Regions from separate parts of the Streptomyces sp. NPDC045287 genome, predicted to be linked through region 1. Evidence: predicted binding sites of a transcription regulator. Region 1 holds the regulator's gene; the other holds the start of a gene.
The links. The regulator HspR, encoded in region 1, represses chaperone genes until heat shock. The targets are predictions, from matches to a motif close to TTGAGNNNNNNNNNCTCAA.
Positions count from the first base shown of each region.

Region 1 (5,728 bases):
CGGAGTCGGCGCTCTCCCAGGAGGGCTCGCCGAAGGTCGACGGGGCAACCTCCCACGAGGGCTCGCGCGGGGCCGTCGGTCCGACCTCCCACGAGGGCTCACCTGCGACGACGCTGCCCGTGGACACCGTATCCCACGACGGCTCGCCGCTGAGGGCGGCGACACCGCACGCGGCCGCCGCGGCGACAGCTATGGCGCTAAGTGCACGAACCATCCTGGTCATGGACGATCTCCACCTCTTTTTGTCCTTACCTCCTCCCCCGCGCCTATGACGATGGCTCACTCCGAACGCTTCCACCAGCCGATACAGGCATCATGTTCCTGAAATACAGGACCCTGAGGGGGGTGCAGATGCCGTCGAAGGTGGACAATCCGGAAACCGGGCACAGTCATGACGAGCTGTGCGAAGCCGGAAAGCACCTGTACGCGGCCGCCCTGCGTGCCGGCCGGATAGCCCGCTCCGAGGTTGGCGCGGCGCCCTGCCTCATCGACCTCGCCCTGCTGCATCCGGATCCGGACGATCCGCAGTGGCTTCGGCCCGTCCCTCCGTCCATCGCCCTCAACCAGCTGATACACCCCATCGAGCGGGAGATCCAGCAACGACGGCAGCGGGCGCTGTCATTGGCCGATGCATTCGAGCCGTTCATGACGATCCCCGCGGCGGCCCCCAGCACGAGCGACGCGATCAACGTCCTCGAAGGACTCGCCGTCATCAACGCCGAACTCGACCGCGTGACGGACGAGTGCGCGGTCGAACTCCTCACCATCCAGCCCGGCAGCGGACGCAAACCCGAGACTGTCAAGGCCGCCCTGCGCCGGGTGGAGCCCCTCCTCGGCCGCGGTGTCCGAATGCGGACCCTCTACCAGCACACGGCCCGGCACCACTCGGCGACCATGGGGTACGTCGAGCGGATCACGCCGTACGGGCTGGAGGTGCGCACGCTGGAGGAGATCATCGACCGGCTGATCATCGTCGACCGCAAGGTCGCCTTCATCCCGGCCCGCAGCGACCGCCAGGTCGCGCTGGAGCTGCGGCACGAGGGGCTCGTGCAGTACCTCGTCGGCGTCTTCGAGCAGTTCTGGTTGCACGGCATCCCCTGGGAGGAGGAGGTCGTCGCCTACACGCCCGCCCTCAACGGGATAAGCGGCATCCAGCGCTCCATCGCCAAGCTCCTCGTCGAGGGCCACGTCGACGAGGCCATCGCCCGCCGCCTCGGCATGAACGTCCGCACCTGCCGCGCCCACATAGCCAAGCTCGCGTCCACGCTCGGCAGCGGCAGCCGCGCCCAGCTCGGCTACCTCATCGCCCGGTCCGGCATCCTCGACCAGGAGCCCGGCCAGGGGCAGGACCAGGAGCAGGTCCGCTGCCACGACTGACGGCCCCCGACCCGGGCGGCCACCCGGACCCGGCGCACCCACCCGGCGGCCTTCCGGCCCCGGCGCGTCACAGCCCCGGCGCACCCGTCGCTCCAGAGCGTCGCAGCCTGGTGCACCCAGCCGCCCCGGCACTCCGGCACCCGCCACCCCGGCGCGTCGCCGCCCCGCTACGCGCCGCCCTCCGGCGTCCAGGGCGTGACCTCCACGGCGTCGGTGGTGCCCAGGTCCAGCGGCCCGTCGTGCGGGGCGACCGTCTGAGCGGCGGCCCCCCGGCCGGGCGTGACCCGCAGGTACGCGCCGTTCGTCGCCGTGACGTCCGACCGCGTCACCGTGTTCCGCCACAGGACCCCCGACCGTGCCCGCTGCCCCGGCCGCAGCACGAACGTCGAACGGGTCGCCCCGCCGTCCACCGCGTCCGTGCCGAGGCGCACGGTCACGTCGAGCTCCTCGCGCTCCGCGTCCAGTACGGCCACCTCCGGGTAGCCGCTCACCCCGAACGGCCGGCCGCCGCAGTTGTCGAGGAACACCGACAGCGCCCGCAGCCCCAGGGCGGCCTCCGTGGCCCCCAGCGTGACCCGTACGCCCGACTCCGGGCACGCGCCCGCCGAGGGCCCCGCGGGCGCGGAGAGGCCCGGTACGGGTGCCGAGGGCGACGGGGACGCCGCGTCCGGCGTCGCCCCGCCCGCCGAACACCCCGCGGTCACCACCGTGACCACCGCCGCGGCCGTGACCACCGCGCTCCCCCTCGTACGCATCCCCGGATCATCGCACGGGAAAGGCCCCCTCCTCGGAGGGGGCCTTCCAGGTCCTGCCGGCGCTTCCGGGCGCTCGCCGCCACGGGGCACGGGAGTGCGGGACTACTCGCCGCCGCGCTTTCCGGCCGGCCGCCACACGACCAACGCACTGGTCTGCTGCACGTCCTGATAGGGCACCAGGTCCCGCCGGTACGAGGCGTGCACCTGCGCCTCGCGCTGACGCATCGCCACCGCCGCGCCCTCCAGGGCCGCGGTCAGCTCGGCCACCCGGGCCTCCAGCGCGGTGACCTGGTTCTCCAGCTCGATGATGCGCTTGATCCCGGCCAGGTTGATGCCCTCGTCCTGCGACAACTGCTGCACCTGCCGGAGCAGCTCGATGTCGCGGGCCGAGTAGCGCCGGCCCCGGCCGGCCGTACGGTCCGGGGAGACGAGCCCCAGGCGGTCGTACTGGCGCAGTGTCTGCGGGTGCAGCCCGCTGAGCTGCGCCGCCACCGAAATGACGTACACCGGGGTCTCGTCGGTCAGTTCGTACGGGTTGCGTCGGCGTGCGTCCATTGCCTCAAGCCCCCTTCGCGGCCTGGAACAGCTCCGCCCGCGGGTCCTCTCCCGCGGTAGCTTGACGGTACGTCTCCAGGGCCTCGCGCGCCTTGTCGTTCAACTCCTTCGGCACGGCGACCTCGACCGTGACCAGCAGGTCGCCACGCGTGCCGTCCTTGCGGACCGCGCCCTTGCCCCGGGCCCGCATCGTACGGCCGTTGGGCGTACCGGCGGGGATCTTCAGCGTGACCGGCGGTCCGCCGAGGGTCGGCACCCTGATCTCGCCGCCGAGCGCCGCCTCCACGAACGAGACGGGCACGGTGACGGTGAGGTTGTCGCCCTTCCGGCCGAAGACCGGGTGCGCGCCGACGTGGACGACCACGTACAGGTCGCCGGGCGGGCCGCCCCGCTCGCCGGGCGCACCCTTGCCGCGCAGCCTGATCCGCTGCCCGTCGGAGACCCCCGCCGGGATGCGGACCTGCATCGTGCGCGAGGACTTGGCGCGGCCACTGCCGTGACACACCTCGCACGGGTCCTGGGCGATCAACCCGCGGCCCTTGCAGTCCACGCACGGGTCGGTCAGCGAGAAGCCGCCGCCCGAACCGCGCGACACCTGGCCGGTGCCGACGCACGTCGGGCAGACCCGCGGCGTGCCGTGCTTGTCGCCCGTGCCGGAACAGGCCTGACAGGGCTGCTGGCTGGACATGCGCAGCGGGACGGTGGCGCCGTCGACCGCCTCGGTGAAGCTGAGCGTCACCTCGGACTCGACGTCCTGACCGCGGCGCGGCTGCGTCCGGGTGCCCGTGGCGCCGCCCCGGTTGAACAGGCCGCCGAAGACGTCCCCGAGCCCGCCGCCGAAGCCGCCGGCGCCGCCCGCCCCGCCCTGGCCGCCGAACAGGTCGCCCAGGTCGAAGTTGAACGTGCCGCCCGCGCCACCGGGCCCGGGCCGGAAGCCGCCGTTGCCGAAGAGGGCGCGCGCCTCGTCGTACTCCTTGCGCTTCTTGGGGTCGCCGAGGACGTCGTTCGCCTCGGAGATCTCCTTGAAGCGGGCCTCCGCGGCGGTGTCGCCCTTGTTGGCGTCCGGGTGGAACTCGCGGGCGAGCTTCCGGTACGCCTTCTTGATCTCGGCTTCGGTCGCGTCCTTGGGGACGCCGAGGACCTTGTAGTAGTCCTTCTCGACGAAGTCCTTCGTACTCATCGACGTCCCTCCTCCCGGACGATCACTGCGTCAGCCCCGGGGCCGGCGGTCCTGCGACCGCCGGCCCTGTGGCTGTCAGCCCTCCTCGGGGCCACCGTTCTCCTCGTCGGCCGACTGCTCTTCCTTCGGAGCCGGCGCGGCACCCGGCTGGGGCTCGGCGACGGCGACACGTGCGGGACGGATGGTCCGCTCGCCGATCCGGTACCCCGGCTGGAGGATCGCCACGCAGGTCGTCTCGGTGACGTCCGGCGCGTACGAGTGCATCAGCGCCTCGTGCACGGTCGGGTCGAAGGGCTCGCCCTCCTTGCCGAACTGCTGGAGGCCCATCTTCGCGACGACGGTCTCCAGCGACTCGGCGACCGACTTGAAGCCGCCGACCAGCTCGCCGTGCTCCCGCGCCCGGCCGATGTCGTCGAGCACGGGCAGCAGCTCGCTCAGGAGGTTCGCGACGGCGACCTCCTTGACCGCGACCCGGTCCCGCTCGACCCGGCGGCGGTAGTTCTGGTACTCGGCCTGGAGCCGCTGGAGGTCCGCGGTGCGCTCGGCGAGCGCGGTGCGGGCCTGGTCCAGCTGGGCGGTCAAGCCGACGGACTGGTCCGTCTGGTTCGCGTCCCCGGCCGGGGCCGCCGCGCCCTCCTCGACGGGAGGGTTCTCGGCGGCCTCGACGGCGTCGTCGGAGGTGGCGCCGGAGGGGACGTCGGGCTTCTCCTCGAAGCCCGGGGTCTCCTCCGTCATGCGGCCCCACCCTTCGGCTTCTCGTCGTCGACGATTTCGGCGTCGATCACGTCGTCGTCGGCCTTGGCGCCCTCGGCGCCCGCCTGGGCACCGCCCGCCGCCTGGCCGGCCTGCGCGTCGGCGTACATGGCCTGGCCGAGCTTCTGGGAGACGGCCGCGACCTTCTCGGTGGCGGTGCGGATCTCCGCGGTGTCCTCGCCCTTCAGCTTCTCCTTGAGCTCGTTCACCGCCGCCTCGACCTCGGTCTTGATCTCGCCCGGGACCTTGTCGGCGTTGTCGGTGAGGAACTTCTCGGTCTGGTAGACGAGCTGCTCGCCCTGGTTGCGCGTCTCGGCGGCCTCGCGGCGCTTGTGGTCCTCCTCCGCGTACCGCTCGGCCTCCTCACGCATCCGGTCGACCTCGTCCTTCGGGAGCGAGGAGCCGCCGGTGACGGTCATCTTCTGCTCCTTCCCGGTGCCGAGGTCCTTGGCGGTGACGTGCATGATGCCGTTGGCGTCGATGTCGAAGGAGACCTCGATCTGCGGGACGCCGCGCGGGGCCGGCGGGAGACCGGTCAGCTCGAACATGCCGAGCTTCTTGTTGTACGCCGCGATCTCGCGCTCGCCCTGGTAGACCTGGATCTGCACGGACGGCTGGTTGTCCTCCGCCGTCGTGAAGATCTCGGAGCGCTTCGTCGGGATCGTCGTGTTGCGCTCGATCAGCTTGGTCATGATGCCGCCCTTGGTCTCGATGCCGAGGGACAGCGGGGTCACGTCGAGGAGCAGGACGTCCTTGACCTCGCCCTTGAGGACACCGGCCTGGAGCGAGGCGCCGATCGCGACGACCTCGTCCGGGTTCACGCCCTTGTTGGCCTCCTTGCCGCCGGTCAGCTCCTTGACGAGCTCGGCGACGGCCGGCATGCGGGTCGAGCCGCCGACGAGGACGACGTGGTCGATCTCGGAGAGCTGGATGCCCGCGTCCTTGATCACGTTGTGGAACGGGATCTTGCAGCGCTCCAGCAGGTCGGCGGTGAGCTGCTGGAACTGGGCGCGCGTGAGCTTCTCGTCCAGGTGCAGCGGGCCCTCGGCGGACGCCGTGATGTAGGGGAGGTTGATCGACGTCTCGGTGGACGAGGACAGCTCGATCT
Region 1 is NZ_JBWKJG010000030.1:40,676-46,403, forward strand. It holds gene AC07D6_RS31700 (helix-turn-helix transcriptional regulator) at 316-1,377, shown strand; gene AC07D6_RS31705 (DUF4232 domain-containing protein) at 1,545-2,132, opposite strand; gene AC07D6_RS31710 (heat shock protein transcriptional repressor HspR) at 2,235-2,687, opposite strand; gene dnaJ (molecular chaperone DnaJ) at 2,692-3,867, opposite strand; gene grpE (nucleotide exchange factor GrpE) at 3,943-4,602, opposite strand; gene dnaK (molecular chaperone DnaK) at 4,599-5,728, opposite strand, start outside.

Region 2 (5,728 bases), on a different contig from region 1:
CGTACGGCTGCGTCACGGTCTCGCAGAGCTTGCGGACGGTCGGCTCGTCGGGCTCGGGCACGACGTGCCGGAAGACGTGGCGGCCCAGGCCCACGTCGATGCGGTAGCCCCACGGCTCCTCGGCGGGCGGCGGGGTGCCGCGGGAGACGGCCCAGCCCCGGACCCACGCCGCTGTAATATCTGCATTGCGCATGGGGCCATTACACACGAACGGGTGGGGCGACGCCACGGTGTAACAAATGGTGCGACTCGGGTGACTCTCTGTTTCGGTGGCGAGGGGGGCGTACGAAGGGAGAACCTGATCATGCGAAACCCCACAACCGGTGGCGGCCCGTCGCGCCGCGTGGCCGCGTCCGCGGTGGTCGGCGCGCTGGGCCTCGGCCTGGCCGTGCCCCTCGCCCTGGCCGCACCGGCCGCCGCCGCGGCCAAGGGCGGCACGGCCGCCCGCCTCGGCGGCATCGTCGTCTACGACGCGAACCCCGGGGTCGAGAACGACGTGACCGTCGGCGTCCTCCTCGGCGAGCTGGCGATCCAGGACGAGGCCGGGGTCGCGGCGGGGCCCGGGTGCCTCCGGCGCAGCGACGTCCTCGTCACCTGCGGCCCGGCCGCCGGGGTCGCCCGGGTCGTCGTCCAGACGCGGGACCTGGACGACCGGGTGTACGTCGCGGCGCCGTTCGACGCGGCCGTCGACCCCGGGGCCGGCGCCGACGACGTCACCACGCACGGCGGCGGCGACCGGATCACCCTCAGCGACGGCGCGCCCGGCGACCGCGTCGCCTCCTGCGGTACGGGCGCGGACGCCGTCGAGGCGGACGCGGGCGACACGGTCCCGGCGAGCTGCGAGGAGCGGCTCAGTCCAGCCACATGAGCACGGCGTCCCCGTCGCGGGCGGCGGCGCCGAAGAACGGGACCAGCGCCTCGTAGTAGGCCGTCACGTACTCCAGGGACTCCCCCCGCTCCCAGACGACCACCGGGTACACGTCCGCCCGCGCCAGGTCCTCGGGCCCGACCCCCTCGACGAGTCGCTCGACGGGGGTGCCCCGCAGCGCCTCGGCGGCGGCCCGGACCCGCTCGGGCGTCAGGTAACGCGGCGGGGTGTAGCCCCAGTCCTCGGCGTCCGGTATCGCGTCCTCCCCGAAGACGACGTCGACGGGGAAGCCGATCCGCGACAGCAGGAAGTCCAGCGCGTGCCACGCCTTGTCGGTGTCGAGGCACCGGGCCTCCGCGTCACCGCCCCCGCCGCCCAGCTCGGCCTCGACCAGCTCGTCCACCCGCTCCTGCGCCCACTGCGGATCCCCCAGTGCCCGCTCGAACTCGTCGGCGGTCAGCCTCACGTACTCTCCGATCATGCTCATGAGCGGATCGTAGGCGCCGCCACTGACAGCGCCGCCGGGTGCGAAGGGCTCCGGCCGCCCGGCGATCACTCCGGGCGGAGCCGTTTCCCCGGAGGACCCGGCGGGGGCCGGGCGGGTCGGCGCCGGGGCCCGGCGTACGGGCCGCCGCGGGGGTCAGGGCCGCGCGCGGTCCATCAACCGGGCGAGGGGAGTCGCAGGAGCCGCTCCAGGCGCGAGCCGCCGCCGGTCGCCGGGCACGTGCCGCGCGCCCGCGGGGGCGTGCGGACCGGCCACGGCTCCACGGTGGGGGTGACCAGGATCCCCGCCCCGGCCAGGTGGCGCCCGCCGCGGCGAAGGGCGTCGACGTCACGGTGAACGGGTACGCGGCCGGGGCGGCGGGGGAGGCGGGTCGGCGGTGCCGGCAGCCCGCCGAGGACCCGCCCCGGGACGGTCCCGGCCGACAGGGTGACCGCGCACCTGTCGAGGACGCGGGCCCGGGCCGCCCCGGTGAAGCCGAGCGGGATGCCGGTGAGGACCTGAGGCGCCAACAGCGCGGCGCCCGCGTCCCGCACCGCGCGGGCCAGGATCGGCACCGGCGCGTTCGGCGCGCGCCCGCACGCCGGGGAGGGGGCGGTGAACATCAGGACGCCCAGGAGGTGGGCGCTGTGGTAGCCGCGTACGCCGCCCGGGCGCGCCCCGCGGGCAGCAGGGCGTAGTACGGGATGCGGGCGCCGACGGCCGGTTCTGCCCGCGCGTCGTCGGTGCGCAGGTCCGCCCGCAGGGTGGGGATGCCGACGTTCAGGATCGCGCTGCCGACGTTCGCCGTGAGCCCGCCGGTCGGCAGTGTCAGCGGCAGGCCGCGCCGCCCGCGCGAGGACGCCCGGCCGCCGGGGGAGCGGCGTCCCCGTCCGGCCCGGCGGGCGCGCCGGTCCGGCGGACGCGCCCCGCGCGCGACGACCTCCACAGGACCGGGTTTCGCAGCAGCTCGCTCCGGGCGCGCCCCGCGCGCGTGAGGCCACCTGCTGGACGGTGTCCTCACCGAGGCCGCGGAGCCGCGCGCGTGAGGCCGTCCGTCCGGACGTACCCGCGCTTGGGGCAGTCGGGGAGCGCGTCCCGCGCGCGTGAGGTCGTCCGTCCGGCGCTGCTCTGGAACGTGCACGCGAACGCCGTCGTGCTCCGCGTACCACCGCGACCGGCTTCGTCGACACCGCCGTTGGGGCCGTCAGCACCGGCCGTGGCGAACGCCGTGCGAGAGCACGGTACGGCGCCGCCCGCGGTCCCGCCGGTGGACGGCCGGGCGGTCGGCGGATCGTCCGGAGGCCCGCTCCCCCTGGCCGTTTCCGACCCGGAACCGGCTGCGCGCGGGCGGGCCTTCACCGCCCCGCCGCGAACTCCCGCGCGGGCGAGGGCGGTGCGCCGCGACCCGCGGGAGCCGGCCGGCGACCGGGTGTCGCTCCCGTACGGACCGGCGGGCCGGCGGGTTGACGGCCGGGCGACGGCCTGCCGGGTGACGGCCCGACAGGCCGGCGGGTCGACGGACCGGTGGGGTGGATGTGGTGGGGGCCGGTGATCGCTCAGAGCGAACAGGCACGGGGAACACCGGAGGGCTCAGGAGCATTGAGTCTGTGTAGCTCAACTTGACTGCCGAAGGGGAGATCATGGCTTCGACGTCCGAATCGCTCACCCTGCCCGTGCTGCCGCTCGACGGCGAGGTCGTGCTGCCGGGCATGGTGGTGCCGCTGGATCTGTCCGACAACGAGGTGCGCGCCGCCGTCGAGGCCGCCCAGGCCGCCGCGCGGGACGGGAGCGGCAAGCCGCGGGTGCTGCTGGTGCCGCGGGTGGACGGGACGTACGCGGGGATCGGCGTCCTCGGCACGGTCGAGCAGGTCGGGCGGCTGTCCGACGGCGATCCCGGAGCGCTCATCCGGGGCCGGGCACGCGTGCGGATCGGGGCCGGGACGACCGGGCCGGGCGCCGCCCTGTGGGTGGAGGGCACCGTCGTCGACGAGACCGCGCCCGACCCGCTGCCCGGCGCCGTCACCGAGCTGGTCAAGGAGTACAAGGCCCTCGCCACGAGCTGGCTGCGCAAGCGCGGCGCCTGGCAGGTCGTCGACCGCGTCCAGCAGATCGACGACGTCTCCGCCCTGGCGGACAACTCCGGGTACTCCCCCTTCCTCACCACCGCCCAGAAGGTCGCGCTGCTGGAGACCGTCGAGCCCGTCGCGCGGCTGAGGCTCGCCACCGAGCAGCTCCGCGACCACCTGGCCGAGCAGGACGTGGCGGAGTCCATCGCCAAGGACGTCCAGGAGGGCGTCGACAAGCAGCAGCGCGAGTTCCTGCTGCGCCGTCAGCTCGAAGCCGTGCGCAAGGAGCTCCGCGAGCTGAACGGCGACGACCCCGACGGCGGCACGGACGACTACCGGTCCCGCGTCGAGGGCGCGGACCTGCCGGAGAAGGTCCGCGAGGCCGCCCTGAAGGAGGTCGACAAGCTGGAGCGCGCCAGCGACCAGTCCCCCGAGGGCTCCTGGATCCGCACCTGGCTGGACACGGTCCTGGAGATGCCGTGGAACGAGCGGACCGAGGACCGGTACGACATCCGCGGCGCCAAGGAGGTCCTCGACGCCGAGCACGCCGGGCTGGAGGACGTGAAGGAGCGCATCACCGAGTACCTCGCCGTCCGCAAGCGCCGCGCCGACCGGGGCCTCGGCGTCGTCGGCGGGCGGCGCGGCGGCGCCGTGCTCGCGCTGGTGGGGCCGCCCGGCGTGGGCAAGACGAGCCTCGGGGAGTCCGTCGCCCACGCGATGGGCCGCAAGTTCGTGCGCGTCGCGCTCGGCGGCGTACGGGACGAGGCGGAGATCCGCGGCCACCGGCGGACGTACGTCGGCGCCCTGCCCGGCCGGATCGTCCGCGCCGTCAAGGAGGCCGGGTCCATGAACCCCGTCGTCCTCCTCGACGAGATCGACAAGGTGGGCTCCGACTTCCGGGGCGACCCGGCCGCGGCCCTGCTGGAGGTCCTCGACCCGGCGCAGAACCACACGTTCCGCGACCATTACCTCGAAGTCGAACTCGACCTCAGCGACGTCGTCTTCCTCGCCACGGCGAACGTGCTGGAAGCCATCCCCGAGGCGCTCCGCGACCGCATGGAGCTGGTCCGGCTCGACGGCTACACGGAGGACGAGAAGATCGTCATCGCGCGCGACCACCTGCTGCCCCGCCAACTGGAGCGGGCCGGGCTCGACCGGGACGAGGTGGTGATCGAGGAGGCCGCGCTGCGCAGGCTCGCCGGCGAGTACACCCGCGAGGCCGGTGTGCGCAACCTGGAGCGGTCCGTCGCCCGGCTCCTGCGGAAGGTCGCCGCCCAGGCCGAACTGGGCGACCGGGAGCTGCCGTTCACCGTCCGCGAGGACGACCTGCGCGACCTCATCGGGCGGCCGCACCACGTGCCCGAGTCCGCCCAGGACCCGGCCGAGCGCCGTACGTCCGTCCCCGGCGTCGCGACCGGCCTGGCCGTCACCGGCGCGGGCGGCGACGTGCTGTTCGTCGAGGCGTCCCTCGCCGACGCGGAGACCGGCGCGGTGGGGCTCACCCTCACCGGGCAGCTCGGCGACGTGATGAAGGAGTCCGCGCAGATCGCGCTCTCCTTCCTCCGCTCCCACGGCGCGGAGCTCGAACTGCCCGTCACCGGCCTCAAGGACCGCGGCGTCCACATCCACTTCCCCGCGGGGGCCGTGCCGAAGGACGGGCCGAGCGCCGGGATCACCATGACGACCGCCCTCGCCTCCCTGCTCAGCGGCCGGCTGGTGCGGACGGACGTGGCCATGACCGGTGAGGTGTCGCTGACCGGGCGCGTGCTGCCGATCGGCGGCGTCAAGCAGAAGCTGCTCGCCGCCCACCGGGCGGGGATCACCACGGTCGTCATCCCGAAGCGGAACGAGGCCGACCTCGACGACGTGCCCGCCGAGGTCCTCGACAAGCTGGAGGTCCACACGGTGACGGACGTCCGGCAGGTCCTGGACATCGCCCTCGCCCCCGCGACCGCCGGCGCCGGGTCGGAAGCCGGGTCCGACGAGGCGGCTCCGGCGGCGCCCGTGGCCGCCTGATCCCCGCGCGCCGATCCGTACGGGCCCGGAGGAACCCGTACGGGTCGGCGCGGCCGGTCTGTGACGGGCCGGCCGCTCCGCCACGGGCACCGGCCGACCGCCCGGGCAACCGCCCGACGCGGGCCGACCGCACGAGTGCGGATCTGCCGGTCGACCGGCCGCGGACTTGCCGTTCGGCCCGACGCGGGCCGGCCGCACGGGTGCGGACCTGCCGGTCGACCGGATACGGGCCGGCCAACCGGATGCGGACCGTCCGTCCAGGCGAAGATCGGCCGCCCGGGCGCGGACCTGCCG
Region 2 is NZ_JBWKJG010000004.1:281,545-287,272, reverse strand. It holds gene AC07D6_RS09565 (GNAT family N-acetyltransferase) at 1-193, opposite strand, end outside; gene AC07D6_RS09560 (hypothetical protein) at 305-868, shown strand; gene AC07D6_RS09555 (YfbM family protein) at 852-1,355, opposite strand; gene AC07D6_RS09550 (hypothetical protein) at 1,529-1,975, opposite strand; gene AC07D6_RS09545 (hypothetical protein) at 1,975-2,298, opposite strand; gene lon (endopeptidase La) at 2,993-5,434, shown strand.
Region 2: the regulator HspR is predicted to act here: its motif matches at 2,952-2,970, upstream of lon (endopeptidase La).